DNA from 2 places in the Streptomyces sp. NPDC041129 genome. Region 1 is predicted to be linked to the other one. Evidence: riboswitches for the same ligand, from Rfam matches in the RefSeq annotation. Region 1 holds a riboswitch; the other holds the start of a gene.

Region 1 (14,648 bases):
TGGCTCGCTCGCCCGGGCCGACGACCCGGCGACGATCGTCTACACCTCCGGTACGACGGGCCGCCCCAAGGGCTGTGTGCTCACCCACCGCAGCTTCTTCGCCGAGTGCGGCAACATCGTCGAGCGGCTGCGTCCGCTGTTCCGCACCGGTGAGTGCTCGGTGCTGCTCTTCCTGCCGCTCGCGCACGTCTTCGGCCGGCTGGTGCAGATCGCCCCGATGATGGCGCCGATCAAGCTGGGCTGCGTCCCGGACATCAAGAACCTCACCGACGAACTGGCCGCGTTCCGGCCGACCCTGGTCCTCGGTGTGCCGCGCGTCTTCGAGAAGGTCTACAACACGGCCCGCGCCAAGGCCCAGGCGGACGGCAAGGGCGCGATCTTCGACAAGGCGGCGGACACCGCGATCGCCTACAGCAAGGCGCTGGACGCCCCGTCGGGCCCGTCGCTCGGCCTGAGGATCAAGCACAAGGTCTTCGACCGGGTGGTCTACAGCAAGCTGCGCGCCGTCCTCGGCGGCCGGGGCGAGTACGCGATCTCCGGCGGCGCCCCGCTGGGCGAGCGGCTCGGCCACTTCTTCCGGGGCATCGGCTTCACGGTGCTGGAGGGCTACGGCCTGACCGAGTCCTGCGCGGCCACCGCGTTCAACCCGTGGGACCGCCAGAAGATCGGCACGGTCGGCCAGCCGCTGCCCGGCTCGGTGGTCCGGATAGCGGACGACGGCGAGGTGCTGCTGCACGGCGAGCACCTGTTCAAGGAGTACTGGAACAACCCGGGCGCGACCGCCGAGGCGCTGGCGGACGGCTGGTTCCACACCGGTGACATAGGCACCCTCGACGAGGACGGCTATCTGCGGATCACCGGACGCAAGAAGGAGATCATCGTCACGGCGGGCGGCAAGAACGTGGCCCCGGCCGTGATCGAGGACCGGATCCGGGCGCACGCGCTGGTCGCCGAGTGCATGGTGGTGGGCGACGGGCGGCCGTTCGTCGGCGCGCTGGTCACCATCGACGAGGAGTTCCTGGGCCGCTGGGCCGAGGAGCACGGCAAGCCGGCGGGCTGCACCGCGGCGTCCCTGCGCGAGGACCCGGACCTGCGGGCGGCGATCCAGGCGGCGATCGACGACGGCAACGCCGCGGTGTCGAAGGCGGAGTCGGTGCGCAAGTTCCGTATCCTGCCCTACCAGTTCACGGAGGAGTCGGGCCACCTCACCCCGTCGCTGAAGCTCAAGCGGAACGTGGTGGCGAAGGACTACGCGAACGAGATCGAGGCGATCTACGCGAAGTAGGCCGCCCGCTGAGAACGCACGACGGCGCGGGCCCCCGGTGGGGGCCCGCGCCGTCGTGCGTCGTCGTGTGTTCGTCGCGCGTCGCCGCGCGTGCGTCTAGAGAAGGGCTCTGAGCTTCTCCGCCAGCAGGTCCCAGCGCCACTTCTCCTCGACCCACTGGCGGCCGCGCTCGCCCATCCGGCGGCGCAGCCCGGCGTCGCCGAGCAGGGTGGTGATCCGCTCGGCCGCCTCGGCCGGCTCGCCGCCCCGGACGACCCAGCCGGTCTCGCCGTCCAGCACCGCGTCCGGCGCGCCGCCCGAGTCGCCGGCGACGACCGGCAGCCCGGTGGCGGAGGCCTCCAGGTAGACGATGCCGAGGCCCTCCACGTCCAGTCCGCCGCGCCTGGTGCGGCACGGCATGGCGAAGACGTCGCCGGCGCCGTAGTGCGCGGGCAGCTCGGACCAGGGCACGGCGCCGGTGAAGCGGACCGAGGCGTCGACGCCGGTCTCCTGGGCCAGCCGGCGAAGATCCCGCTCGTAGGGCCCGCCGCCGACGATCAGCAGCACGGCGTCCGGCTCGGCGGAAAGGATCCTCGGCATGGCCCTGATGAGGGTGTCCTGGCCCTTGCGCGGCACCAGCCGGGAGACGCACACCACCACCGGCCGCTCGGTGAGCCCGAGCCGCGCCCGCACCTCGTCGCCGCCCGAGTCCGGGTGGAAGGTCTTCTCGTCGACCCCGGGCGGAAGCTGCGTCATGCGCCGGGCCGCGTCCTCGGTGAGGGCGGTGGCTATCCGGGAGCGGGTGTACTCGCCGAGGTAGGTGAGGGTGTCCGTGGACTCACCGATCCGGCGCAGCAGCTGCCGGGCGGCGGGCAGTTGGGCCCAGCCGGCCTCGTGCCCGTGGGTGGTCGCCACCAGCCGCTCGGCGCCCGCCTTCCTGAGGGCCGGCGCCATCAGACCGAGCGGCGCCGCCGCCCCGAACCACACCGAGGTGCAGCCGTGTTCCCGCAGCAGCCCGGTCGCCCGCCGGGTCGCCCCGGGCGTCGGCAGCAGCATGGTCGTACGGTCGCGTACGACGGTGAAGGGCTGTTCGTCGTCGAAGGCGGCCGTGGCCCGGGCGCCCTCCTGGCCGCGCTTCCAGGTGGAGGCGTAGACGACGAGCCGCTCGGGGTCCAGCCGGAGGGCCATGTTGTGCAGGAAGGCCTGGATGCCGCCCGGCCGGGGCGGGAAGTCGTTGGTCACGATGAGGGTCTTGTGCATCGCCGCCGACCCTACCGCGCGCCTGCGGCGGGCCGGGGAATCATGGTTCCCTGGCCATGGACGGCGGACGGACGGGAGCGCGGGTGAAGAGGACGGGCGGGTGGCCGGCGGCGCTGCCGTGGACCTGGTGCGCCACCCGGCTGGCGCTGCTGCTCCTGGTCTTCCGGGTGGTCTCCCTGCCCGGCGCGGACGTCACCACCGATGTGTCGGTGATCTACCAGGGCTGGTCCGAGGTGCTGTGCCGGGGCACGTTCCCGCTGAACGACGTGACCTGGCAGTATCCGCCCGCGGCCGCGCTGGCGATCCTCTCCCCCGCCCTGCTGCCGTTCCTCGGCTACGCGCCCGCCTTCTTCGTCCTGAGCTGCCTCGCCGACCTGGTCGTGTCCGGGCTGCTGGCGTACGCGGCCCGGCGGCCCGAGCGGTCGTCGCGCGGCGCGTGGATCTGGGTGGCGGGTCTGCCGCTGCTCGGCCCCACGGCGTACGCCCGGTACGACCTGATGGTGACCGCGGTGGCCGTGGCGGCCCTGCTCGCGGGGACCAGGTATCCCCGGGTGATGGGCGCGCTGGCGGCCTTCGGGGCGCTGCTGAAGGTGTGGCCCGCCCTGCTGCTGGTGGGCGCCACCCGGCTGCGGGCGTGGCTCTCGGCGGCGGTGACCGGGGGCGGGATCGCGGCGCTGTTCGCGGTGACCGTGCCGGGCGCGTTCGCCTTCCTGGCCTTCCAGCGGGACCGGGGCACCGAGGTGGAGTCGCTGGGCGGTCTGGTCCTCCATGTGGCACGACGCTTCGGCTGGCCGGGCGAGGTGGTGCTGAACTACGGCTCGGTGGAGTTCATCGGCCCCTATGTCGGCGTGGTCGGCAAGGTCGCGGTGGCGCTGAGCGCCGGCGCCTTCTGCTGGCTCCTGCTGTGGCGGCTGCGGGCGACCCGGTTCGAGCCGCACACGCTCGCGGACGCGGCCTTCACCGCGGTGCTGCTCCTCACCGTCACCAGCCGGGTGATCAGCCCGCAGTACCTGGTGTGGCTGATCGGCCTGGCCGCCGTCCGCGGCTGCTTCCGGGCGAGCCGGACGGGCGGGCCCGCCGCCCTGGTCCTGGCGGCCGCCTTCGTCACGCTGCTGGAGTTCCCCATCGGCTTCGTGCACGTCATCGTGAGCGACACCTACGGCGTCGCCCTGCTCCTCCTGCGCAACGCCCTCCTCCTCGCCGCGGCCCTCACCGCGGCCCGCGCCCTGTGGCGCACCACCGTCCCGGCGGCCACCGCGCCGGTACCGGTCAGCCCAGCTGATCGCGCACGTAGTCGCGCCACTGGGCGGTGAACGCCTCCGGGGTGGTGCCGAGGGTTCTGCGTAGGGCCTCGTCGAGGGCGCCCGGGCGCTCGTCGTGGGCGCCGACTGCGCGGTAGAAGGCGCCGAGGCGGCTCTCGTCCCAGTGGGCGGCGATCATCCGGCAGGCCAGCCAGCCGCTCTCGTAGGCCCGTGCGAGGCGGTCCGGGTCGCCGCTGAAGGCGAAGTCCCCGTCGGTGGGCAGGGCCGCCGGCACCTCGCCGTCCTGGACCGCGCGGCTCAGTTCCGGTGCGGCCTCGGACGGTGTGCGGCCGGTGCCGAGGTAGCCGATCCAGTCGGCGTACCCCTCGGACAGCCAGAGCGGGGTGGCGGCGGTGGTGTGCGCCCGGGTGGCCACATGCGTGGTCTCGTGGGTGAGCACCACCTGCTTGCCGGTCTCGCCCAGCACCGCGTACGCCTCCGGGTTGACCACCACCCGGTCCGCCGGCGTGCTCCCCGGGGCCCCCGCCTCGCCGGTGGTGACCGCGGCGATGCCCCGGTAGCCGGACGCGGGCGAGCCGAGCAGTCCGGCCATGCCGGCGAGGCTCCGCGGGACCAGGACGACGAGCCGCCGGGCCCAGGACGTCCCCCACGCCGCGGAGACGGCTGGTACGGCGTGGTCGGCGAGCCGGGCGTAGCGGCGCAGCTCGGCGGCGCCCTGGCCGGCCCCGAGGACCAGGCTGTGCGCGCCCCGGACGGCGGTGACCGGACCCTGGTCCCACAACTGCTGCCCGGACTTCCCGGCGGGCCGGTCACCGGTGACGTACCACCGGCCGCCCCCGGCGCGGCGCAGGGTGAGGGTGCGGCGGACACTGACCGGTGCCCTGTCGTAGCCGGCGACCCGGTAGCGCAGCTCGGCGTCGGCGGTGGCGCCGGAGCCGCCGCGGCGCAGGTCCGTCACCCGGTACGCCCAGGAGGCCAGGGGCAGGGCGCGCAGCCGGACGTAGGCGGTGCGGGTCCCGGTCGCGCGGAAGGCCGTCTCGTCGTGCCCGAGCAGGGCCGCCGACCGCCGGTCGAGGACCCGCTGCACCTCGGCGGTGACCGGGTCGGCGGCGGTCCGGCCGCCGCATCCGGCCACGGGCGGCAGGAGCAGCAGGCAGAGTCCCGCCGCCGCGGCGCGCCACGTCCGCCGCGCCCGTCCACGAACAGTCACCCGCCGATCGTACGGCGCGTGGCCCGGGGCCTGTCCGGCGGATCGGGCCGGCTCCAGGCGGCGGTGTCATGCCGCCCCGCGGTTCCGGCATGATCCGCCGGACAGGCCCCGAGGTCAGGGACGGGTCACGGAGGAGACCGGCATCATCCCGACCGGGTCGTAGCGCACCGGCGCGCCCGGGTAGGGCGCGTGGATCACCCGGCCGTTGCCGACGTACATCCCCACGTGGCTGGCGTCGGAGCGGTAGACGACCAGGTCGCCGGGGCGCGCCTGGGACAGCGGGACCTGCCGGCCGGCGTGCCGCTGGTCCTGGGAGGTGCGCGGCAGATGGACGCCGGCCTGTGCGTACGACCACTGCATCAGCCCCGAGCAGTCGAAGCCGGACGGCCCGCTGGCGCCCCACACGTAGGGGCGGCCGAGCGCGGACCGGGCGGCGGCGACGGCGGCCGCGGCGCGGGCGTCGGAGGCGACGGCGCCGACCAGGTCCGGCAGTCCGGGCAGATCGGCGCGGCCCCCGCGGGAGGCGCGGTCGTAGGCGGCGCGTTCGCCGGCGGGCAGGGAGTTGAGCAACTGCCGGGCCCGGGCGAGCTTGCGCTCCACGATCCGCTTGTGGGTGTCGACGGCCTTGCGGCTGCGCTCCAGCTCGGCGAGCTTCCCGGCGGCCTCGGCCCGCTCCTGGGCGAGTTGCCGCATCTCCACGCGCAACTCCCGGAGCTGTCCGGCCTGCTGGACGCCGATGCGGTCGAGGGTGGCGGCCCTGGCGAGGTAGTCGTCCGGGTCGTCGGACAGCAGCAGGGCGACGGCCGGGTCCAGGCCGCCGGAGCGGTACTGGGCGCCGGCCAGCGAACCCAGCCGCTCCCGCATGGTGTTGACGCGCTGCCGGCGGCGCGCGATGTGCTCCTGCGCGTCCCGGACCTCCCGGCGCAGCGCGTCGGCCCGCTCGTCGGCCTTGTCGTAGGCCTGGGTCGCCTTCTCGGCCTCCTCGTAGAGGCGGTCCACCTCGGCACGGGCGTTCCGGTGCGGAGCCGCGTCGGCCGGTACGGCCCCCAGGGCGGCGGCCGCCGCCGACAACGCGCACAGGGCGGCCGAGGCGCCCCGGTCGAACCCGGACGGTGCGAGACGGCGATGGGAACCCACGGAAGTCCTTCTGCCGGTGGACAGGAACGGTCTCCCCGGCGCGGGGGACGGGGAGACCCCCGCGCCGGGGAAACGCGGCAGACAGTAACCCTGCGGAAGGACGGCGGCCAAAGGCGGTCAACGGCCCCACAACCACTGCGCCCCGCCGCTGACGCAGGTCAGGGCGGGGCGGGGAGTCAGTCGCGGTACTCGGGATTCGCCCGTTCGGGCGCCCCGGAGGCGGCGTCGGACGGGGTCAGACGCGGACGCCGAACTGGAACGGCATGTTGCCGATCGCCTCGTAGCGGACCACGGCGCCGGTGTGCGGGGCGTGCAGCACCTGGCCGTTGCCGGCGTAGAGGCCGACGTGGTGCAGGTCGCCGTAGAAGAACACCAGGTCACCGACCTGGAGCTGGCTCTGCGACAGGTGGGCGCCGTAGTTCGCCTGGGCCTCGGAGGTGCGGGGTATGGAGACGCCGGCCTGGGCGTAGGCCCAGGAGGTCAGGCCCGAGCAGTCGAAGGAGGACGGACCGGAGGCGCCGTAGACGTACGGCGTGCCGATCTTGCTCTGCGCGGCGGAGAAGGCCGCGGCGGCCCGGCCGGAGGCGGAGGAGTCGTTGCCGAGGTCCACCCGGTCGCTTGCGGAGCGGTTGGCCCGCTGCTGCTCGGCGGCGAGGGCCGCCTTCTCCTTGGCCGTCAGGGTGTTGAGCAGCTTCTGCGCCTCGGCGAGCTTGCCCTGGACTTCCTTCTTCTTGTTGCCCAGCTCGGTACGGGTGGCGGCCAGGTCCTTGAGCTTCCCGGTGGCCTCGGCGCGCTCCTGGGCGAGTTCGCGCTGTTTGTCCTGGATCTTCTTCAGCGCCTCGACCTGCTGGCCGCTCAACTGGTCGAGCGTGGAGGCCTTGTCGAGGTAGTCGTCCGGGTCGGCGGACAGGAAGAGCTGGACCGAGGGGTCGATGCCGCCGGAGCGGTACTGCGCGGTGGCCAGCGAACCCAGGCCGTCGCGGAGCTTGTTGAGCTCCTCCTGGCCCCGGGCCACGTTGTCCTGGATGGTGGAGATTTCCTTCTGCAGCTTCTGCTGCTTCTCCTTGGCCCCGTTGTACTTCTCGGTGGCCTGCTCCGCCTGCTCGTAGAGCTTGTCGACCTTCGCCTTGACCTCGTCCTTGCCGACCTTCTCGCTCGGCGCGGCGTTGGCGGCGTTCGCGCTCAGCACGACGGCGGCGGCCGCCGCGGTGGTCAGCACGGTGACACGCGTGCGACTGGGCTGCTTGGGTCGACGGTGGGACGCCACGAGGGACGATCTCCTTCTTGTGAGTGATCACCCGTTCGGAGGTTCGAGCCCAGACCCTAGTGACCCAGTTGTGATCAGTTCAAATCCCCGCGGCAAAAAATCCGGTGACGCAACGCATTCTTTGCACACAACTCACGTGCGGTGATGCCCGATTGACACTACGTTGCGTGACGATACGGCCAATTCGGGCATTGCATATGCGCGTTGCACGTTCAGGACAGTCGCTTCAGAAGTACCGCAGAGGCGACGGGACGGGCACCGGCGCGGGCGACCCCGTCGGCCACCTCCCGGTCGGTCGAGGCGACGATGACCGGGCGGCCCGGCGGCTCGGCGCGCACGAGCTGACGGATCAGCTCGTCCGCCGTGACGCCCGGCTTGGAGAACAGCACCCGCACCCCGCGCGGCGGCGCGAGCAGCACCGGCGCGGCCAGCTCGGCGCCGTCGAAGACACAGGTCACCTCGGCACCGGTCTGCGCGGCGAGCGCCGAGAGCTGGCCCAGCAGGCGCAGCCGCTGCTTCTCCAGCGGCATCTGGGGATAGCCGGTCTTGGTGACGTTGTAGCCGTCGACGACCAGATGCGCCTGCGGCAGCGCCAGCAACTGGTCGAGGATCGCCGGGTCGTTCTCGGACAGCGCGCGGGCCGCGATGTCCTTCGGGGTCATCCGTCCCGGTTCGACCGCGTCCACGGTCTCGGCCGGGCGTACGGAGACCGGCGGCAGGGCGAGTTCACGCCGGAGCCCCTGGGCGGCGTCCAGCATGGTGTCCAGCAGCAGCCGCACCCGCATGTCCTCCACGCTGCGGCCCTCACGGGCCGCCCGGCGGGTGGCCTCCAGCGCCGCCTCGGCCTCACCAAGGCGTGCCTTGAGCCGCCGGGACTCGCTCTCGGCCGCCGAAAGCTGCGCGTGCCCCTCGGCGCGCACGGCGTCGATCTCGCCGCGGACCTTGCGCAGCGCGGCCTCGCCGCGCTTGACGTCGCTGAGCGCGGCACGCAGCTTGCGGTGCAGCGACTCCGCCTCCCGTTTCGCCGACTCCGCCTCGGCGCGCAGCCGTTCGGTCTCGGCGCGGGTCTGCTCGCGGGCCTGGTCCAGCTCGGCGCGCAGCCGCTCGAGTTCGGCGCGGCTCTCTTCGTCGGCCCGCTCGGCGTCGGCGCGCTGCGCCTCCTCGCCGGCCGCGGTGACCAGCTTCACCCAGCCCACGGGCCGCAGTACGTAGGCCGCGGCCGCCACATCGAGCGGGTCCGCGGCCGGGGGCGGCGAGCCGGAGTCGAGGGCGCCGGAGAGTTCCGGCTGCGCCTCTCTGAACTTCTCCCCGATCCGCTGCCGGAACAGCGTGTCGGTCTCCAGCGCCGCCGCCATCGCGTTGCCGGCGAACTTGGCCCGTCGATTGGGGGCGAACCGGGCGTACTGCCGCAACTGGGCGGGCAGTTCCGTCACGGTCAGCAGACCGAAGCCGTCCGAGACGATCTGCACGACCCGCCGGCGCACGCCGTCGGGCAGCGGACGGTCAAGCACCTCAGCGGTGCCGTCGCCCGGCCCCCCGCCTGCGGTCTCCACCATCCGTCACACCCCAATACCTCTACGGGGCCCGCTCCGCTCAGGAGCCGGCGCCCGGCCTGTCCACGAGTTCCACCTGGTCCACCGCGTTGCACCAGCGGCAGCGGACCGACTCGATGGTCTCACTGACCACCTCGCGCTCCTCCACCGTCGGCTCGCCCGCGAGGTCGAGGTGAACGTACTCGACGACCTTCGACGAGCGGGTCACGTCGAAGCGGGTGAGGTTGCCGCAGAGGGCGCAGCGCCATCGTGTCGTGGCGGTCGGCAGGGGAACCGTCATCGTGACTGTTCGCTTCCTTCTCGGGTCGTCCGCGCCGCTCCCCGACGCGTGTGGCTCGTAACCCTACGGCCTGCCGGTCGCTCGCCGCCCGTCCGTTCACGGCGGCGAGGCGGTCTGTCGGCTTGCGTCCCGTTACGTCATGCTCTGTAGTCATGATCCGCACCTGGGGCACGGCGGCCCGCGGAGCGTTCCGGGCGGTCCGGGGCGTCTCCGCGCCGATGACGTACGTCCTCCTCGTCCTGTGCACCCTGATCTTCGTGCTCGGCCCGGCCTCCGGCCTCACCCCGGCGTACGGCTCGGGCGGGGCGCTGTTCGCGGCGCAGCGGGCGTACTTCCGGCACTGGGGCGTGGTCCCGGCCGAGCTGTTCGACCCGTCGGTCCGGGCGGCCCTGACCCCGGCCACCGCCCTGTTCGTGCACGGCAGCTGGGTGCATCTGCTCGGCAACATGCTCTTCCTCTTCGTCTTCGGGCTGATGACCGAGGAACGGATGGGCCGGGTGGAGTTCGCCCTCTTCTACGTCGGCTGCGGTTACCTGGCCCTGCTGGGCTACGCGGCCGCCAACGTCACCTCCGGACAGTCGCTGGTGGGCGCCTCGGGGGCGATCTCGGCGGTCCTCGGAGCGTTCCTGTACCTGTTCCCCCGTGCCCGTGTGACCAGTCTCCTCCCCTTCCTGTTCTTCCTCCCCCTGCGTTTCCCGGCCTGGGTCGTGCTGCCCTTCTGGGCGGCCCTGCAGTGGCTCGCGGCGGGCCGGGCCGGCCAGGGCCCCGGGGTCGCCTATCTCGCCCACCTGATCGGCTTCGGCCTCGGCTTCGGCTACGCGTGGGTGCGCTACGGGCCGACCACTAGAGTGAGGTCCGCACCGGCCCCGGCACCCGAGGGAGAGAACCAGCCGTGATCACCGCGATTGTCCTCATCAAGACCAGCGTGGACCGGATCCCCGAGATCGCGGAGCAGATCGCTTCGCTGGATTCGGTGAGCGAGGTTTTCTCCGTCACCGGCACCTACGACCTGATCGCCATGGTGCGGGTGCGGCAGCACGAGGACCTGGCCGACGTCATCCCGGGGCGGATCAGCAAGATCCCCGGCGTGGAGGGCACCGACACACACGTCGCGTTCCGCACGTACTCCCAGCACGACCTGGAGGCGGCGTTCGCGATCGGTCTCGACTCGTGAACGCCGCCCCCTAGAGCCTGTCGCTCGGGTCAGGCCTGGTCGCGCACCGGCACGCAGCGGCCGTCCTCGGTGCGGTAGCGCCACCGCGCGCCGTCGCGGACCAGTTCCCGCACCGCGTCGACGAAGCGCTCGACGTGCTCGTCGGGCGTGCCCGCCCCGAAGCTGACCCGGACGGCGTTCAGGGACTTCTCACCGGGCGCGGCCTCCGGCGCCCCGCACTCGCCCTGGGTCCGCGGGTCGCCGCCCAGCAGGGTGCGGACCAGCGGGTGGGCGCAGAACAGGCCGTCGCGCACGCCGATGCCGTACTCGGCGGAGAGCGCGGCGGCGAAGTGGGAGCTGTTCCAGCCCTCGACGACGAAGGAGAGCACGCCGACCCGCGGGGCGTCGTCGCCGAACAGGGAGAGCACCCTGACCTCCGGCACCTCGGCGAGACCCGCCCGGACCCGGGCGATCAGGTGCTGCTCGCGGGCCACGAGTGCGTCCCAGCCGGCCTCGGTGAGGGCCTTGCAGGCGGAGGCGATGGAGTAGGCGCCGATGACGTTCGGGGAGCCGGCCTCGTGGCGCGCGGCGCTCTCGTGCCACTCCACGTCCACTCCCCCGTCCTCGCGCCGCGTGACCTTGCGGCTGGCGCCGCCGCCCGCCAGGTACGGCCCGGCCGCGGCCAGCCAGTCGGCGCGGCCGGCCAGCACGCCGGAGCCGAAGGGCGCGTACAGCTTGTGACCGGAGAAGGCCACCCAGTCGACGTCCAGGTCCCGGACCGACACCGGGTGGTGCGGGGCGAGCTGGGCGGCGTCCAGGACGATCCGGGCCCCGTGCGCGTGGGCCGCGGCGGCCAGCTCGCGCACCGGCCACAGCTCCCCGGTGACGTTGGAGGCGCCGGTGACGCACACCAGGGCCGGGCCGTACGGGTCGCGGTCGGCGAGGGCCCGCTCCAGGGTCTCCACGGCCTGCCGCGGGGTGCGCGGCGCGTCGAGGACGGTCACCCTCGCGTCCTGCCACGGCAGCAGCGCGGCGTGGTGCTCGGTCTCGAAGACGAAGACCTCGCAGCCGGCCGGGAGCGCGCGGGCGAGGAGGTTCAGGGAGTCGGTGGTCGACCGGGTGAAGACCACCTGGTCGCTCCGGCGGCAGTCGAGGAATCCGGCGACCGTCCGGCGGGCGTTCTCGAACAGGTCGGTGGAGAGCTGGGAGAGGTAGCCGGCGCCACGGTGGACGCTGCCGTAGTAGGGCGCGTAGGCGGCGACGTCGTCCCAGACGCGCTGCAGGGCGGGGGCGCTGGCGGCGTAGTCCAGCGCGGCGTAGGTGACCTCGCCGCCCGTCACGAGCGGGACGGTGACGTCACGGCCCAGAACGGGCAGCTGGTCACAAATGGTCTGGGTGGCGGCAGCGGTGGAGACGGACATGGGTGAACTCCCGTGAGGCAGGCCGGTGTCACCGTGCGAGCGGTACGGCTCGAAGCACGGCGGAAGATGAAAAGGGGTACGCGGAGGCGGGGCTCTACGCCCTATCGCATTCGCTTGCTCACAGAAGGCTCCCTCGACGACCAGGACCCCTGGTCCCGCGCCCCGTCAGGAGCCGCGCGAGGGGTCCGCGCTTGCCGTGGACCTCGCTGCCCACGACCTGGTCCTCACCCGGGGCACCCCGCCACGGACGGAGGGTTGCCGGACAGCCGGCCGGGGCCGAATGGCTGTCACTCATGACCTGGTTCAGTATCCTGCCACACGATCTCCGGTGCGCAAGGCGCGGTCCGGCATCCGGACCGCGCCCCGCGTCGCACCGGGCGGGTGTCAGGCGTTGCTGGCCGTCACCCACCGCTCCAGCGTTCGCTTCGCCGCCCCGCTGTCGATCGACTCCGCCGCCCTCGCCATGCCCGCGCGCAGCTGCTCGGTGAGCGGCTGGTCGGCCGGATGCAGGGCGACCAGCGCCGCCGCCGAGTTCAGCAGCACCGCGTCCCGGACGGGGCCGTGCTCGCCGTCCAGTACGCGCCGGGCCACCTCGGCGTTGTACGAGGCGTCGGCGCCGCGCAGCGCCTCCACGGGGACCAGCCCGATGCCGGCGTCCCGCGGGTCGAAGCGCTCCTCGGCGACCTTGCCGTCCCGGACCACCCACACCCGGGACGTCGAGGTGGTGGTCAGCTCGTCCAGGCCGTCGTCGCCCCGGAACACCAGGGCGGAGTTCCCGCGCTCGGCGAGGACCCCGGCCACGATCGGCGCCATGCGCGGATCGGCCACACCGACCGCCTGGGCGCGCACCTTGGCCGGGTTGGTCAGCGGGCCGAGCACATTGAAGGTGGTACGGATGCCCAACTGGCCGCGGGCCGCCGCGACATGGCGCAGCGACGGGTGGAACTTCACGGCGAAGCAGATGGTGATGCCGGCCTCCTCGGCGACCTCGGCGACCCGCCGCGGGGTCAGGCCCAGGTTGATGCCGAGCTTCTCCAGGACGTCGGACGAGCCGGAGGCGGAGGACGCGGCGCGGTTGCCGTGCTTGACGACCTTCGTGCCGGTGCCGGCGACGACGATCGACGACATGGTGGAGATGTTCACCGTCTTCGCGCCGTCGCCGCCGGTGCCGACGATGTCGACGGCCGGCCCGGGCACCTCGATCACATTGGCGTGCTCGTACATGGTCCGCACGAGGCCGGTGATCTCCTGGACCGTCTCGCCCTTGGCGCGCAGCGCCACCATGAACCCGGCGATCTGGGCGTCGGTCGCCTCGCCGCGCATGATGCGGTCCATCGCCCAGGCCGTCTCGTCGGCGGACAGGTCCCGGCCGTCCAGCAGGCCGTTCAGCAGGGCGGGCCAGGAACGGCCCGCCGCGGTGTCGCCTCCAGCGGGGGTCACAGCGCTCATAGCCGCTCCTGGGTTTCGTCGCAGAACAGTGTGCTCCCACCCTATCCAGCCCTGGACACGGCGAAGGGCCCCGTCCGCAAGCCGGACGGGGCCCTTCGACTGTGGCGTGGCGACGCTCGGGGATCAGTGGTGGCCGTGGCCGCTCGTGATCTCCCGGTATTCCTCGACGGTGGCCTTCGGGATCTGGTTGTCCTCGCCGTAGTAGGCGTTGCTGAGCTTGGCGCGCAGCTTCTCGGACCCCTTCACCTTGCGCTCGACACCGTTCTCGTCCACCGTCGGGCCGATCTCGGCCGGCTCGTACTGGTGGTGGGCGGTCAGGGTGTGGAGCTGCTCCTGGCTGAGCGGCTCGTGGATCTCGATGAACTCACCGTGCGGCAGGCGCTTGATGATGCCCGTCTCGCGGCCGTGCAGCACCTTCTCGCGGTCCCGGCGCTGCAGGCCGAGGCAGATCCGCTTGGTGACGAGGAAGGCGATGACCGGTCCGGCGAAGAAGGAGATCCGGACGAACCACGTGACCGCGTTCAGCGACAGGCTGAAGTGGGTGGCGAAGAGGTCGTTGCCACCGCCGACCAGACCGACCATGTACACCGTGATCCAGGCGACGCCGAAGCCGGTGCGCGTCGGGGCGTTGCGCGGGCGGTCCAGGATGTGGTGCTCGCTCTTGTCCCCGGTGACCCAGGACTCGATGAACGGGTAGAGCGCGATCGCGGCGAGCACCAGGCCGAAGAGGACCAGCGGGATGAACACGCCCAGGACGAGCGTGTGACCCCAGAAGTTGATCTCCCAGCCCGGCATGTAGCGGACCAGACCCTCGGCGAAGCCCATGTACCAGTCCGGCTGGGCGCCGGTGGACACCTGGTCCGGCCGGTAGGGGCCCATGGCCCAGATCGGGTTGATCTGGGTGACCGCGGCGATGGCCGCGATCACGCCGAAGACCAGGAAGAAGAAGCCTCCGGCCTTGGCCATGTACACCGGCAGCAGCGGCATGCCGACGACGTTGTTGTTGCTCTTCCCGGGACCCGCGAACTGCGTGTGCTTGTGGTAGAAGACCAGGATCAGGTGGCCCACCATCAGGCCGAGCATGATGCCCGGCAGCAGCAGGATGTGGATCGAGTAGAACCGGGCCACGAAGTCGTGGCCGGGGAACTCGCCGCCGAAGAGGAAGTACGAGATGTACGTGCCGACGATCGGCATGGACAGGATCGCACCCTCGGTGAAGCGCACACCGGTGCCGGAGAGCAGGTCGTCCGGGAGCGAGTAACCGGTGAAGCCGGTGAACATGCCCAGGACGAACAGCAGGAAGCCGAACAGCCAGTTGATCTCACGCGGCTTGCGGAACGCGCCGGTGAAGAACACGCGCATCATGTGCACGAACATGCCGGCGAGGAAGAT
Region 2 (14,648 bases), on a different contig from region 1:
CACCGCCGAGGCTCCGCCGAGCAGTTGCGCGTACCGGTCCTGGAAGGCGCCCCACTCGGCCGGGGATATCTGCGGGCCCGGTTCGTTGAGCTGCGTGGTGTCGCCGGTCCGCTCGTCGACGACGGCGACGGTGCGCCGGGTGGCCCCGACGATCGGCACCAGCGCGTCCGTCACCCCGGGTGTGTCCGCGAGGTGTTCGCGCAGCACCCGGCCGGTGGCGCCGCCCGCGAAGCCGGTGGCCGTCACCTCGTGGCCGAGGGCGGCCAGCACCCGGGCCACGTTCACGCCCTTGCCGCCTGGCCGTTCGAGGACCTGGGAGACCCGGTGCGAGGTGTGCGGCCGCAGCGACCTCACGCGGTAGGTGATGTCGAGAGCGGTGTTCAGCGTGACCGTGAGGATCACCGGGTCCGACCTCCCTCGAAGTCCGTCGCGCCATCGGTTTGCGGGGACCTGATCATGCCAAAGAGACGGCGGCCGGCCCAGTGCGCGGGTCGGTCACCGTCTCTCGACGCCGGGACGGATCAGGGCAGTTGGGGCGCGACGACCCATTGTCCCTGGCGCAGCACGCCCTTGAGGTCGAAGTCCGCGCCCAGCAGCACCAGGTCGGCGTCCTTGCCGGGCTCCAGGGAGCCGATGCGGTCGGACAGGCCCAGCAGGCGGGCCGGGTTGACGGACAGGGCGGTGACGGCGTCCCGCACCGTCAGCCCGTCGACCGTCACGGCCCGCTTGAACGCGCGGTCCAGGGTCAGCGTGGAGCCGGCGATCGAACCGCCGTGCACCAGCCGTGCCACGCCCTCGCTGACCTCGACCTCCAGCGGGCCGAGCATGTAGCGGCCGTCGCCGATTCCGGCCGCGTCCATCGCGTCGGTGATGAACGCGACCCGGTCGGCGCCCGCGTGATGGAACGCCAGCTCCAGCGCGGCAGGGTGCAGATGGGTCCCGTCGTTGATCAGCTCGACGGTGACCCGCTCGTCCTCCAGCAGGGCGGCGATCGGGCCGGGGGAGCGGTGGCCCAGGGCGGGCATGGCGTTGAAGAGGTGAGTGGCGACCGTGGCGCCCGCGTCGACGGCCGCGACCGTCTGCTCGTAGGTGGCGTCCGTGTGCCCGACCGCCGCGATCACCCCGTGCTCGGCGAGCAGCCGCACCGAGTCGATACCGCCCGGCAGTTCCGTGGCGAGCGTGACCATCCTCGCCCGGCCGCGCCCGGCGTCGATCAGCTTGCGCACCTCGGCCGGCTCCGGGTCGCGCAGCAGTTCCTCGGAGTGCGCGCCCTTGCGGCACGGCGAGATGAACGGCCCCTCGAAGTGGATGCCCGCGATGTCGCCCTGCTCGGCCAGCTCGCTCAGCAGCCCGGCCTGCCGGACCAGCAGGTCCATCTCGTCGGTGACGGTGGAGGCGACCAGCGTGGTGGTGCCGTGCCGCCGGTGGGTGCGGACGGCGGTGAGGATCTCCTCGGCCGAGCCGGAGAAGGACGCCCCGCCGCCGCCGTGGTTGTGGATGTCCACGAACCCCGGGACCAGCCAGTGACCGCTGACGTCGATCACCTCGGCACCGGCCGGGGCCGTGGCGCCCCCGGTGTCCGGCGCGCCTGCCGCGGTGATCCTGGTGCCCTCCACGGTCACCTGCCCGTCGTCCACCACCCCGGTGGGCAGCACCACCCGAGCACCTGCGAGAACCAAGCTGGGAGCCATCAGGCGGTTACCTCCGAGGGGTCGGTCGTGGGGTCGGTGGAGTCGAGGAGATCCCGGGCGAGAAGCCCCGCGCCCAGGCAGCCGGCGGTGTCGCCGAGGGCGGCGGGGACGATGGACGGCAGTTTCTGGAAGGTGACCCGGCGCCGGACGGCGTCCCGCAGCGGCTGGAACAACACTTCCCCCGCCTCGGCCAGGCCGCCACCGATGATCAGCGTGCGCGGGTCCAGCAGGGTGAGCGCGGTGACCAGCCCGTCGGCGAGCGCGTCCACCGCCTGCTGCCACACCCGGACGGCGTTCGGGTCACCGGACGCGACGGCCTTGGCGCAGTCGGCCGCGTCCGCCTCCGGGTCCCCGCAGGCCGCTGCCCATGCCTCGCTGACGGCGGACGCGGAGGCGTACCGCTCCAGGCAGCCGTGCTGCCCGCAGGGACACGGGGCGCCGCCGGGACGTACGACGATGTGCCCGATCTCGCCGGCGAAGCCGTGCGCGCCCGCCTCCACCCGGCCGTCCACGCCGATGGCGCCGGCGATCCCGGTGCCCAGCGGCACGAACAGGAACCGGTCGGCGCCCCTGCCCGCGCCGATCCGCCCTTCTGCGAGCCCGCCGGTGCGCACGTCGTGGCCGAGCGCCACCGGGACGCCGAGCCGCTCGGCGAGCAGGGCGCGCAGCGGGACGTCCCGCCAGCCGAGGTTGGCGGCGTACACGGCGATCCCGTGCTCGTCGTCGACGATGCCGGGGACCGCGATGCCGGCCGCCGCGGCAGGCTCGCCGTAGGTCTCGGTGCCGTACGCGCGCAGTTCGGCGGCGAAGCCGAGGATCGTCTCGACCACCGCGTCCGGCCCGCGCTCGCGTCCCGTCGCCCGGCGGGCGCGGTGCAGCAGCTCGCCGTCGTCTCCGACGAGGGCGGCCTTCATCCCGGTACCGCCGACGTCCAGGGCGATGACATGTCTCACGGGAGACAGTGTGGCCCCCTGACCCACAAGAGGTCTAGTCCACTCACGTGGTGTAGACCTTATGTGTCCACATATTGAACGGTCAGACAGCAGGGTTGGGGCTTTGAGGGTGCGTCGGCGTACGGCAGGAACGATCGCGGTTGTGTCCGCACTGGGCATGACGGCGGTCCTCGGCGGCTGTGGGAGCACGGACTCCGACGTGACCCTCAGACTCGTCGCGGCCGACTACGGTGACTCGGCGGCGAACGGCTCCAAGAAGTACTGGGACGGGCTGGCCGAGGAGTACGAGGCCGAGCACGGGGTGAAGGTCGAGGTCAGCGTCTACTCCTGGAACGACGTCGACCGCAAGGTCAAGGAGATGGTCGACGCCGGGCACGCCCCCGACCTGGCCCAGATCGGCGCCTACGCCGACTACGCGGCCGCGGGCAAGCTGTACCAGGCCTCCGACCTGCTCTCCATCCGCACCCAGGCCGACTTCCCCTCCGCGCTCTCCGACGCCGGCCAGTGGAAGCACGTGCAGTACGGCATCCCCTTCGCGGCCTCCACCCGGGTGCTCTTCTACAACAAGACCCTGTTCAGCCAGGCCGGCATCACCCCGCCCACCACCTGGGACGAGCTGGCGGCCGACGCCCGCGCGCTCAAGGACAAGGGTGTGAAGTACCCCTACGCGCTGCCGCTCGGTCCCGAGGAGGCCCAGGCCGAGACCATGCAGTGGCTGCTGGGCGGCGGTGACGGCTACACCGACGACATCGGTGCCTACAGCATCGACTCCGCGAAGAACGTGGAGACCTTCACCTGGCTCAAGGACGAGCTGGTCGGCAAGGGCCTGACCGGTCCGGTCGCCCCCGGCAAGCTGAACCGCGCGGACGCCTTCGCCGCCTTCGCCGACGGCCAGGTCGGCATGCTCAACGGCCACCCCACGCTGATCCAGCAGGCCGCCAAGAAGGGCGTGAAGTTCGGCACGGTCCCGATGCCGGGCCGCACCGGCCGGGCCAAGGCGTCGATGGGTGTCGCGGACTGGATGATGGGCTTCAGGCAGAACGGGCACGCCCGCGAGATCGGCGACTTCCTCGACTTCGTCTACGAGAAGAAGAACGTCCTCGCCTTCTCCCGCGAGTACGGGCTGCTGCCGGTCACCGACTCCGCGTCCAGCGCCATGTCCGACTCGGACGCGGCCGGCGACAAGGTCCTGCGCCCCTTCCTCGACGAGCTTCCGCTCTCCCAGCTCTACCCGGTCGGCAAGACCTCGTGGGCCTCGGTCAGCGCGGCCGTGAAGAAGGACATCGGCCAGGCGGTCACCCCCGGCGCCAGCCCCGCCGACGTGCTGTCCCGGCTGCAGTCCACCGCGTCGGCCGCGGACAGCGCGGACGTGAACTGAGGCAGGCTGTCGGTGCCCGGCGCTACGGTTGCCCCCATGGAGGAACTGGGCAGCCGCGAACAGGCGATCCTCGCGCTGGAACGCCGGGGCTTCACCGGCCCCGGCGCGAAGGAACGGGCCATCCGCGAGGAGCTGGGTCTCGCCCCGGTGCGCTACTACCAGCTCCTCAACGCCCTCCTGGACGACGCCCGGGCGCTCGCCGCGGACCCGGTCACGGTCAACCGGCTGCGCCGGGTGCGGGAGGCCCGCCGCGCGGAGCGCTGAGTTCCCGGCTCGGCCGGGGGAAACGGTCCAGGAGTGACCAGGGCCCGCGCCGGATACTGTCCCTGTATGGACCTCCTGCCGACCCCGGCGACCCAGGCCGGCCGCGACGGACTGCACGCGCTGCTGGCCAAGCCCCGCGCGGCGGTGATCGGACTCGACTTCGACGGCACCCTCGCCCCGATCGTCGCCGACCCCGAGCAGGCCCGCGCCCACCCCGACGCCGTTCCCGCGCTGGCCGGGCTCGCCCCCGAGGTGGCCTCCGTCGCCGTGGTCACCGGCCGGCCCGCCGAGGTCGCGGTGCGGTACGGCGGCTTCGCGGACGTGCCCGGCCTGGAACACCTCACCGTCCTCGGCCACTACGGCGCCGAGCGCTGGGACGCCGCGACCGGCGAGGTCACCGCGCCGGCGCCGCACCCCGGTGTGGCCGCGGTCCGCGCCGAACTGCCCGGTCTGCTGGAGCGCGTCGGCGCCGGGCACGGCACCTGGACCGAGGACAAGGGCCGGGCCGTCGCCGTGCACACCCGCCGCGCCGACGACCCCCAAGCCGCCTTCGAGGCCCTGCGCGGCCCCCTCACCGAACTCGCCGCCCGGCACGGCCTGATCGTCGAACCCGGCCGGCTGGTCCTGGAACTGCGCCCGCCCGGCATGGACAAGGGCGTCGCCCTCCTCGACCACGTCCGCCGTACCGCCGCCGGGTCCGTCCTCTACGCGGGCGACGACCTCGGCGACCTGCCCGCCTTCGCGGCCGTCGGGGAACTCCGCTCCGAGGGCGTCCCCGGCCTGCTGGTCTGCAGCGGCAGCACCGAGGTCACCGAACTGGCCGAACGGGCGGACCTGGTGGTCGACGGCCCGGAGGGCGTCGTCGCGCTCCTGCGCGCGCTGGCGGCGCGGCTCGGCTGACCCGGACCACCGGGCCGACGGCCCTCAGCCGGTCAGCGCGCCGAGCTGGTCCAGGAACCACTGCGCCGGCGGCAGCGCGGTGGCGGCGGCGGCCAGCCGCTTGGACCGCTCCGCCCGCTCGCCCTGGGGCATGCTCAGCGCGGCGTGCAGCGCGTCCGCCGTCCCCACGACGTCGTACGGGTTGACCACGATCGCGTCCTCGCCCAGCTCCTCGTACGCCCCGGCCTCCCGCGACAGCACCAGCGCGCACCCCTCGTCGGAGACGACCGGCACCTCCTTGGCGACCAGGTTCATGCCGTCCCGGATCGGGTTGACCAGGGCCACGTCCGCGAGCCGGTAGGCGGCCAGCGAGCGGGCGAAGTCGTCCTTGACGTGCAGCACCACCGGCGTCCAGCCGGGCGTCCCGTAACGGGAGTTGATCTCGTCGGCGACCCGCCGCACCTCGGCCGTGTAGGCGCGGTAGACCGCGAGGTCCTGCCGTGAGGGGTAGGCGAACGCGATGTGCACGACCCGCTCGCGCCACTCGGGGCGGTCGTCCAGAAGCTGCCGGTACGCCAGCAGCCCGCGCACGATGTTCTTGGACAGCTCGGTGCGGTCCACCCGGACGATGGTCCGGCGCCCCTCGCCGATCTCCGCGCGCAGGGCCGTCATCCGCTCGTCCACGTCCGGCCGGTGCGCCCGCTCGCGCAGGAAGTCCGCGTCCGCGCCGAGCCCGTGCACCCCGATCCGGGTCCCGGACGGGATGCCGGGGCCGAGCACCGCGTGGCAGCAGTCCGTGAACGCGTCCGCCCAGCGCTTGGTCAGGAACGCCGCCCGGTCCGCGCCGAGGATGCCGGTCAGCAGCTCGGCGGCGATGTCGTCGGGCAGCAGCCGGAAGTAGTCCGGCGGCGCCCACGGGGTGTGCGAGAAGTGGCCGATGCGGAGATCCGGCCGGAGCTGCCGGAGCATCCGCGGGGCGAGGGCCAGGTGGTAGTCCTGGATGACCACCGCGGCTCCCTCGGCCGCCTCCTGCGCCAGCGCCTGTGCGAACGCCCGGTTGTACGCCTGGTACGAGGCCCACTGGCGGCGGAACTCCGCGTCGAGGACCGGCTCCAGCGGGGTCTGGTACAGCATGTGGTGGACGAACCAGAGCACCGAGTTGGCGATGCCGTTGTAGGCGTCGGCGAACACGGTCGCGTCGATGTCGAGCATCCGCACCCGCTGCTCGCCGGTGTCCTCCGCCGGCAGCAGACCCCCGCCCGCCCGCCGTACCGCCTCCCGGTCGCCGTCGCCGAGCGCGGCGCAGACCCACACCGCGTTGTGGTCCGGCCCGATGGCCGACAGCCCCGAGACCAGCCCTCCCCCGCCGCGTCTGGCGCTCAGCGAGCCGTCCTCGAGCACCTCGTACGAAACCGGGCCGCGGTTGGACGCGACCAGCACCTCAGCACCCTGCGTGGAAGCCATGATTCTCAACCTAGCCCGGCCCGGAAACGCTCAAACGTACGCTCCGCCCCGGAAGGGCGCTGTATACAGCCGTTCTTCCGCGTTCACCGCGCCGCTCAGGCCACCTTGCGGTGCGCGTACTCCGCGATCTCCACCATCGGCGGCCGCTCCTCGGTGTCCACCGAGTAGGTGCGCGGCTCGAACCCGTCCTCGCCGCGCTCGAACTGGGTGAGCGAGGGCCTCACGAGGTGGCCGCGGGCCAGCCGGAGCTGGGCGGTGCGGTAGATCGCCGCGGCCATCCGGCCGAGCGCCTGCCCGTCCTGGTGCCGGTGCCTGCGCACCCCGACGTCCACCTGGGCCAGCGCGTCCAGCCCCACCATGTGCAGCGCGTCCACCAGCATGCCCAGCTCCACGCCGTAGCCCACCGGGAACGGGAGCTGCTCCAGCAGCGAGCGGCGGCCCGCGTACTCCCCGCCCAGCGGCTGCACGAAGCCGGCGAGCTGCGGCCAGTGCATGTTCAGCAGCGGGCGGGCCATCAGCTCGGTGACCCGGCCGCCCTGCCCTGCGGCGGCCGTGCCGGAGGCGCGCCCGTCGGGCACGGTGAGCGGGCGGTCGTACATCGCCTTGACCAGGTCGACGTCCGGGTCGGTGAGCAGCGGGCCGACGATGCCGAGGACGAAGTCGGAGGAGAACTCCCTCAGGTCGGCGTCGATGAAGCAGACGATGTCCCCGCTCGTCGCCAGCAGCGAGCGCCACAGCACCTCGCCCTTGCCGGGGACGGCCGGTATGCGCGGCAGGACGCTGTCGCGGTGCACCACCCGGGCGCCGGCCGCGGCGGCGACCTCCGCGGTGCGGTCGGTGGAGCCGGAGTCGACGACGACGATCTCGTCGACCAGCGGAGTCTGCCGCATGAGGTCGTGACGGATGACGGCGACGATGTCGCCGACCGTCTCCTCCTCGTTCAGCGCGGGCAGGACGACGGAGACGGACTGCCCGGTGCGCTGCTTGGCGGCCAGGACTCCGTGCAACGGGCGGTCGGCCACGGACCAGGAGCGGGTGGCCAGCCAGCGCTCGACTTCTTCCAGCACGGTCTGCGGCTCCTCACTGTCGTGATCACACCTGTTGAGGGGGGTGATGCATCTCGCGGTTCGGACGACTATCTCAACTGTCCCGGCCGTCGGTTACAGTCTTGAACAACGCCGATGACCATCGCATGTCGGGGGTCGCCCGGCGTTCACAACCGAATACCGCTCATCCAGAGGGGCAGAGGGACACGGCCCGATGAAGCCCCGGCAACCCCCCTGAGCCGCACTCGTTTCGCGCGAGGCTCCCGGCCAGGGAAGGTGCCAAATCCGTCTCACGGCGAGATGCGTCGTGAGGAAGATGAGGAGAAAGGGCCTCGCCTCCATGGCTGTGCAGACAGTTGCAAGCACCAGCAATCCCGCCGTCGATCTCGGCCCCGCCGCTGCCCTGAGCTGTCGCGAATGCGGCCACCGGGTACCCCTCGGACCGGTCTTCGCGTGCGAGGAGTGTTTCGGCCCGCTGGAGATCGCCTACGACTTCTCCGCCTACGACACCGAAGAGCTGCGCCGGCGCATCGAGGCGGGCCCCGCGAACATCTGGCGCTACGCACCCCTGCTGCCCGTCCCCGCGGACGTGGCCGAGAAGCCGAACATCAACCCCGGCTGGACCAAGCTCGTCAAGGCCGACAACCTGGCCGGCGAGCTGGGCGTCCCCGGCGGGCTGTACGTCAAGGACGACTCCGGCAACCCGACGCACTCCTTCAAGGACCGCGTCGTCGCCCAGGCCCTGGAGGCCGCCCGCGCCTTCGGCTTCACCACCCTGTCCTGCTCCTCCACCGGCAACCTCGCCGGTGCCGTCGGCGCCGCCGCCGCCCGGGCCGGCTTCCGCTCCTGCGTGTTCATCCCCCACGACCTGGAGCAGGGCAAGGTCGTCATGGCCGCGGTCTACGGCGGCGAGCTCGTCGGGATCGAGGGCAACTACGACGACGTGAACCGCTTCTGCTCCGAGCTGATCGGCGACCCGGCCGGCGAGGGCTGGGGCTTCGTCAACGTCAACCTGCGGCCGTACTACGCCGAGGGCTCCAAGACGCTGGCGTACGAGATCTGCGAGCAGCTCGGCTGGCGGCTGCCGGACCAGATCGTGGTCCCGATCGCCTCCGGCTCCCAGCTCACGAAGATCGACAAGGGTCTGCAGGAGCTGATCAAGCTCGGCCTGGTCGAGGACAGGCCGTACAAGATCTTCGGCGCCCAGGCCGAGGGCTGCTCGCCGGTGTCGACCGCGTACAAGGCGGGCCACGACGTCGTGCGGCCGCAGAAGCCGAACACCATCGCCAAGTCCCTCGCCATCGGCAACCCGGCCGACGGGCCGTACGTCCTGGACATCGCGCGCCGCACCGGCGGAGCGGTGGAGGACGTGACGGACGAGGAGGTCGTGGACGCGATCAAGCTGCTGGCCCGGACCGAGGGCATCTTCGCGGAGACGGCGGGCGGGGTGACCGTCGGCGTCACCCGCAAGCTGCTCAAGGAAGGCGTGCTGGACCCGGCGAAGACCACCGTCGTCCTCAACACCGGCGACGGCCTCAAGACCCTCGACGCGGTGGCCGGCACCGGCCTCACCGCCACCATCCGCCCGAACCTGGACTCCTTCCGAGAGGCTGGCCTCGCATGAGCGTGACCGTTCGCATCCCCACCATCCTGCGCACCTACACCGGCGGGCAGGCCGAGGTCGCCGCCGAGGGCGCGAACCTCGCCGAGGTCATCGAGAACCTGGAGAAGAACCACACCGGGATCGCCGCGCGGGTGCTGGACGACCAGGGCAAGCTGCGCCGCTTCGTCAACGTGTACGTCAACGACGACGATGTCCGTTTCGAGCAGGGCCTGCAGACCGCGACTCCGGACGGCGCCGGTGTCTCCATCATTCCGGCCGTCGCCGGCGGCTGACAGAATGACCGATCATTACCTTCGGTAACGCCGGTTACCGATTGTTCATTGAATGGCCTCCCCCGTGCGAGAAACGGAGGGGGCCATTCTGCGTGATTGAGCGCGGTAGAGTTGGGGAAGCCGCTCCCGGACCATGGGTCAGGAGCCTTGGATTCACCGCGGTGCACCCGACAAGAAATAGCCAAAGTGTGGGTGCTTTCTGCGGCTTTTGCGCATTTTATGGGGCCCGATTTGCCCTGAATTCGGGCGAATTCACGCTACATTCCGGACCGTTCGCGTCCATATTTCTCGTCCGATTGACCTGTTGCAGACGGCAGTTGGGCAGATACATTCAGCGGCGGTCGACGCGTTCCGGCGCACGCCCCCGGCCAATGGGGGGTGAGGTCTGACCCGGGTCCGCGAAGTGTGGATCTGTGCAAGGGCCAGTAATAGGGGAGTTAGGCATGGCTCAGGGCACCGTCAAGTGGTTCAACGCGGAGAAGGGGTACGGCTTCATCGCGGTCGACGGTGGTGCGGACGTATTCGTCCACTACAGCGCCATTCAGATGGACGGCTACCGCACCCTGGAAGAGGGTCAGCGGGTGGAGTTCGAGATCTCGCAGGGCCAGAAGGGCCCGCAGGCCGACATGGTTCGCCTCAGCGCCTGAACGTTTCTTGCACGAAGGGCCCGCACCTCGCACAGGGTGCGGGCCCTTCGCTGTGCCCGTGCCCCCGTTCGCGGGTGGCTGACGGGGGCGCCCGTACCCCGGGAGGCGCTTGCACTCGACCATGCCGAGTGCTAATCATTGCGTTAGCACTCTGAAGGTGAGAGTGACAGTGAGGACCGGGTCGGTGAGGCCCGCAGGCCAAGTGGGGCAAGGAACCACGGGGCCGGCGAGCCGTCCGTCGCGGGCGCGGGCGCGGTCCGAAGGAATCACCCCCAGTCCTGGAGGGACCACTTCACATGGCCAAGATCATCGCGTTCGACGAGGAGGCGCGGCGCGGCCTCGAGCGCGGCATGAACCAGCTCGCGGACGCCGTCAAGGTGACGCTCGGCCCCAAGGGCCGCAACGTCGTCCTCGAGAAGAAGTGGGGTGCCCCCACGATCACCAACGATGGTGTCTCCATCGCCAAGGAGATCGAGCTCGAGGACCCGTACGAGAAGATCGGCGCCGAGCTGGTCAAGGAAGTCGCCAAGAAGACGGACGACGTCGCCGGTGACGGTACGACCACCGCGACCGTGCTCGCCCAGGCCCTGGTCAAGGAAGGCCTGCGCAACGTCGCCGCCGGTGCCAACCCGATGGCCCTGAAGCGCGGTATCGAGAAGGCCGTCGAGGCCGTCTCCGCCGCCCTGCTGGAGCAGGCGAAGGACGTCGAGACCAAGGAGCAGATCGCCTCCACCGCGTCCATCTCCGCCGCCGACACCCAGATCGGCGAGCTCATCGCCGAGGCCATGGACAAGGTCGGCAAGGAAGGCGTCATCACCGTCGAGGAGAGCAACACCTTCGGCCTCGAGCTCGAGCTCACCGAGGGCATGCGCTTCGACAAGGGCTACATCTCCGCCTACTTCGCGACCGACATGGAGCGCATGGAGGCGTCGCTCGAGGACCCGTACATCCTCATCGCCAACTCCAAGATCGGCTCGGTCAAGGACCTGCTCCCGCTGCTGGAGAAGGTCATGCAGTCGGGCAAGCCGCTGCTGATCATCGCCGAGGACGTCGAGGGCGAGGCCCTGTCGACCCTGGTGGTCAACAAGATCCGCGGCACCTTCAAGTCCGTCGCCGTCAAGGCCCCGGGCTTCGGCGACCGCCGCAAGGCCATGCTCGGCGACATCGCCATCCTCACGGGCGGCGAGGTCATCTCCGAGGAGGTCGGCCTCAAGCTGGAGAACGCGACCCTGGACCTCCTGGGCCGCGCCCGCAAGGTCGTCATCACCAAGGACGAGACCACCATCGTCGACGGTGCCGGCTCCTCGGAGCAGGTCAACGGCCGCGTGAACCAGATCCGCGCCGAGATCGAGAACAGCGACTCGGACTACGACCGCGAGAAGCTGCAGGAGCGCCTGGCGAAGCTCGCCGGCGGTGTCGCGGTCATCAAGGCCGGTGCCGCCACCGAGGTGGAGCTCAAGGAGCGCAAGCACCGCATCGAGGACGCCGTCCGCAACGCGAAGGCCGCCGTCGAGGAGGGCATCGTCGCCGGTGGTGGCGTGGCCCTGCTGCAGGCCTCCCAGGTCTTCGAGAAGCTGGAGCTCGAGGGTGACGAGGCGACCGGCGCCCAGGCCGTGAAGCTCGCGCTCGAGGCCCCGCTGAAGCAGATCGCCGTCAACGCCGGCCTCGAGGGCGGTGTCGTGGTGGAGAAGGTGCGCAACCTGACCCCGGGCCACGGCCTGAACGCCGCGACCGGCGAGTACGTCGACCTGGTCGCCGAGGGCATCATCGACCCGGCGAAGGTGACCCGTTCCGCGCTGCAGAACGCTGCCTCCATCGCCGCGCTGTTCCTCACCACCGAGGCCGTCATCGCCGACAAGCCGGAGAAGGCCGCCGCGGCCGCTCCGGGCGGCATGCCGGGCGGTGACATGGACTTCTGATCCCGCGCGGATCGGCCTGTCCTTTCCGAGGGCGGCACTTCCTGCCAGTGGCAGGGGGTGCCGCCCTCGGGCGTGTCCGGGATCACAGCGCTCACCGACCGCAAGCGGAATGTGGGACAGGCCCTGGGAGGTTGCTTAAGGAGCTGCAACAATGCGTGCGCACATACCCGTCGGTATACCCAGTAGTCCCCGAGGAGCCCCCACGTGACCGTCACGCCGCCCCCCGCCTCCCGCGCGGCCCAGATCCTCTCCCGCCCGATCACGCTGGGCGGCCTCACCGTCCCCAACCGCATCGTGATGGCGCCGATGACCCGGATGTTCTCCCCGGGCGGCATCCCCGGCGAGGACGTGGTGTCGTACTACGCCCGGCGCGCCGCCGCCGGCGTCGGCCTGATCGTCACCGAGGGCACCTACGTGGGCCACGAGTCGGCCGGCGGCAGCAGCCGCGTGCCCCGGTTCCACGGCGAGGAGCAGCTCGCCGGCTGGGCGAAGGTCGTCGAGGCCGTGCACGAGGCGGGCGGCACCATCGTGCCGCAGCTCTGGCACATCGGCACGGTCCGCAAGCAGGGCCAGAACCCCAACCCGGACGCCCCCTCCCACGGCCCCTCCGGGCTGCGCGTGGACGGCACCGAGGACGCCACGCCCATGACCCAGGACGACATCGACGCCGTCATCGGCGCCTTCGCCCAGGCCGCGGCCGACGCCGAGCGCATCGGCTTCGACGGCGTGGAGCTGCACGGCGCCCACGGCTACCTGCTCGACCAGTTCCTGTGGGAGGGCACCAACCGCCGCACCGACGCCTACGGCGGCGACCCGGTCGCCCGCACCACCTTCGCCGCGCAGATCGTGGCGGCCGTCCGCGCCGCCGTCTCCCCGGACTTCCCGGTCATCTTCCGCTTCTCGCAGTGGAAGCAGGAGGCCTACGACGCCCGTCTCGCCGAGACCCCCGAGGAGCTGGAGGCGATCCTCGCCCCGCTCGTCGCCGCCGGCGTCGACGTCTTCCACGCCTCCACCCGCCGCTACTGGCTCCCCGAGTTCGAGGGCTCCGACCTGAACCTCGCGGGCTGGACGAAGAAGCTCACCGGCAAGCCGGTCATCAGCGTCGGCTCGGTCGGCCTCGACGGCGACTTCATCAGCGCCTTCCAGGGCGAGGGCTCCCCGGTCAAGGGCATCGACAACCTGCTGGACCGGCTGGAGGCCGAGGAGTTCGACATGGTCGCCGTCGGCCGCGCCCTGCTCCAGGACCCCGAGTGGGCGGCCAAGGTGCTCGGCGACCGCTTCGACGAGCTGAAGCCGTACGACGCGGCGGCGCTGCAGACCCTCAGCTGACGTGTGCGGGGACGTCTAGAGGTTGCCCATCGGCTCGATGTCGACCTGGACGGGCGTCCCCCACACCCGCAGCACCTCGTAGTCGGTGAACTCGTGCACCAGCCGGTACGCCATCGCCGGCCGGGACCCGCGCCGCTGGGCGGCGAGATACGCCTCGGCCTCCCGCCGGTCCCGCCGGGGCGTCCCGCAGAGCTGCCACTCCCGGCCGTTCCACGCCTCCGGCAGCCACCGCTGCTGGGGCTGGGGGCGGTCGGCGCGGACGCCGTAGCGCGAGGTCGCGCCGGCGGGCGCCTCCCCGGCCTGCGCCCGGCCCCCGCTCTGGTACTCCGAGCGCCGGGCGGCCCTTCTGCGGGTCTCGCACAGCAGACACAGATCGGGCGCGCTCTTGTCGACGGGCCCGTGCGGATGCTCGGGACACCGGGTGCTGGGCGCCCCCGCCCCCACGGTCTCGTCCAGCAGGTCGAGGGCGCGCCGCAGATCGGCCTTGACCTCGTGCAGCCGGGCGTCCGGGGTGTCGGCGGACAGGGTCTCCCCGTGCTCCCCGAGCAGCCTGAGGGCACGTCCGAGGGCGGTGAGCTGGGCGTGGTTCATGTCGGTCCGCGCAGTCCTTCGGCTTCTTCCGGGTCCAGGGTGGTGCCGGCCGGGGCCGGCAGTTCGACGGTAACGCCCCGGCGGCAGCGGCACGCCCTCTCCGGAGCGCCGGTCAGGTGGCCTTCGCCCCCAGGGCCGCGCGCAGATGGCCGCCGGAGTCCCCCAGGCGGCGGGCGGCCTCGTCGCCGTCGACACCGGCGAGGACGATCAGGATCGCGTTCTTCACCTCGCCGCCCGCCTCGGTGAGCGCCCGCTCGATCTCCTCGTCGGGGGCCCCGGTGGCCAGGGACACGATGCGGCGGGAGCGGGCCCGCAGCTTGGCGTTGGAGGCCCGGACGTCGACCATCAGGTTCCCGTACGTCTTGCCCAGCCGGATCATCGTGATCGTCGACAGCATGTTGAGTACCAGTTTCTGGGCCGTGCCGGCCTTCAACCGGGTGGACCCGGTGAGCAGTTCGGGCCCGACGACGACCTCGATGCCGTGCTCGGCGGCGGCCGCGAGCGGGCTGTGCTCGTTGCAGGACAGGCCGACGGTCAGGGCGCCGAGCGCGCGGGCGTGCTCGACGGCGCCGACGGCGTACGGGGTGCGGC

Evidence for each region. A riboswitch is a leader RNA that binds a small molecule or an ion and turns the genes downstream of it on or off. The one in region 1 is predicted to bind S-adenosylmethionine.
Region 2: another riboswitch for S-adenosylmethionine. It lies ahead of thrC (threonine synthase); the one in region 1 lies ahead of ACZ6B1_RS22365 (aminotransferase class V-fold PLP-dependent enzyme).

What each region holds. Positions count from the first base shown of each region.
Region 1 covers NZ_JBVIYV010000007.1:6,212-20,859, reverse strand. Annotated here, with positions in the region: gene ACZ6B1_RS22415 (AMP-dependent synthetase/ligase) at 1-1,285, shown strand, start outside; gene ACZ6B1_RS22410 (glycosyltransferase family 4 protein) at 1,382-2,524, opposite strand; gene ACZ6B1_RS22405 (glycosyltransferase 87 family protein) at 2,581-3,837, shown strand; gene ACZ6B1_RS22400 (hypothetical protein) at 3,794-4,996, opposite strand; gene ACZ6B1_RS22395 (C40 family peptidase) at 5,111-6,133, opposite strand; gene ACZ6B1_RS22390 (C40 family peptidase) at 6,369-7,400, opposite strand; gene ACZ6B1_RS22385 (NYN domain-containing protein) at 7,613-8,956, opposite strand; gene ACZ6B1_RS22380 (hypothetical protein) at 8,994-9,233, opposite strand; gene ACZ6B1_RS22375 (rhomboid family intramembrane serine protease) at 9,386-10,129, shown strand; gene ACZ6B1_RS22370 (Lrp/AsnC family transcriptional regulator) at 10,126-10,407, shown strand; gene ACZ6B1_RS22365 (aminotransferase class V-fold PLP-dependent enzyme) at 10,437-11,807, opposite strand; SAM riboswitch class IV at 11,990-12,106, opposite strand; gene trpD (anthranilate phosphoribosyltransferase) at 12,192-13,256, opposite strand; gene qcrB (cytochrome bc1 complex cytochrome b subunit) at 13,380-14,648, opposite strand, start outside.
Region 2 covers NZ_JBVIYV010000004.1:348,530-363,177, reverse strand. Annotated here, with positions in the region: gene ACZ6B1_RS17290 (1-phosphofructokinase family hexose kinase) at 1-402, opposite strand, end outside; gene nagA (N-acetylglucosamine-6-phosphate deacetylase) at 522-1,691, opposite strand; gene ACZ6B1_RS17280 (ROK family protein) at 1,691-2,644, opposite strand; gene ACZ6B1_RS17275 (extracellular solute-binding protein) at 2,754-4,022, shown strand; gene ACZ6B1_RS17270 (DUF3263 domain-containing protein) at 4,059-4,286, shown strand; gene otsB (trehalose-phosphatase) at 4,353-5,186, shown strand; gene ACZ6B1_RS17260 (alpha,alpha-trehalose-phosphate synthase (UDP-forming)) at 5,211-6,629, opposite strand; gene ACZ6B1_RS17255 (glucosyl-3-phosphoglycerate synthase) at 6,725-7,696, opposite strand; SAM riboswitch class I at 7,857-7,998, shown strand; gene thrC (threonine synthase) at 8,016-9,299, shown strand; gene ACZ6B1_RS17245 (MoaD/ThiS family protein) at 9,296-9,571, shown strand; gene ACZ6B1_RS17240 (cold-shock protein) at 10,015-10,218, shown strand; gene groL (chaperonin GroEL) at 10,515-12,137, shown strand; gene ACZ6B1_RS17230 (NADH:flavin oxidoreductase) at 12,342-13,466, shown strand; gene ACZ6B1_RS17225 (hypothetical protein) at 13,482-14,057, opposite strand; gene murQ (N-acetylmuramic acid 6-phosphate etherase) at 14,170-14,648, opposite strand, start outside.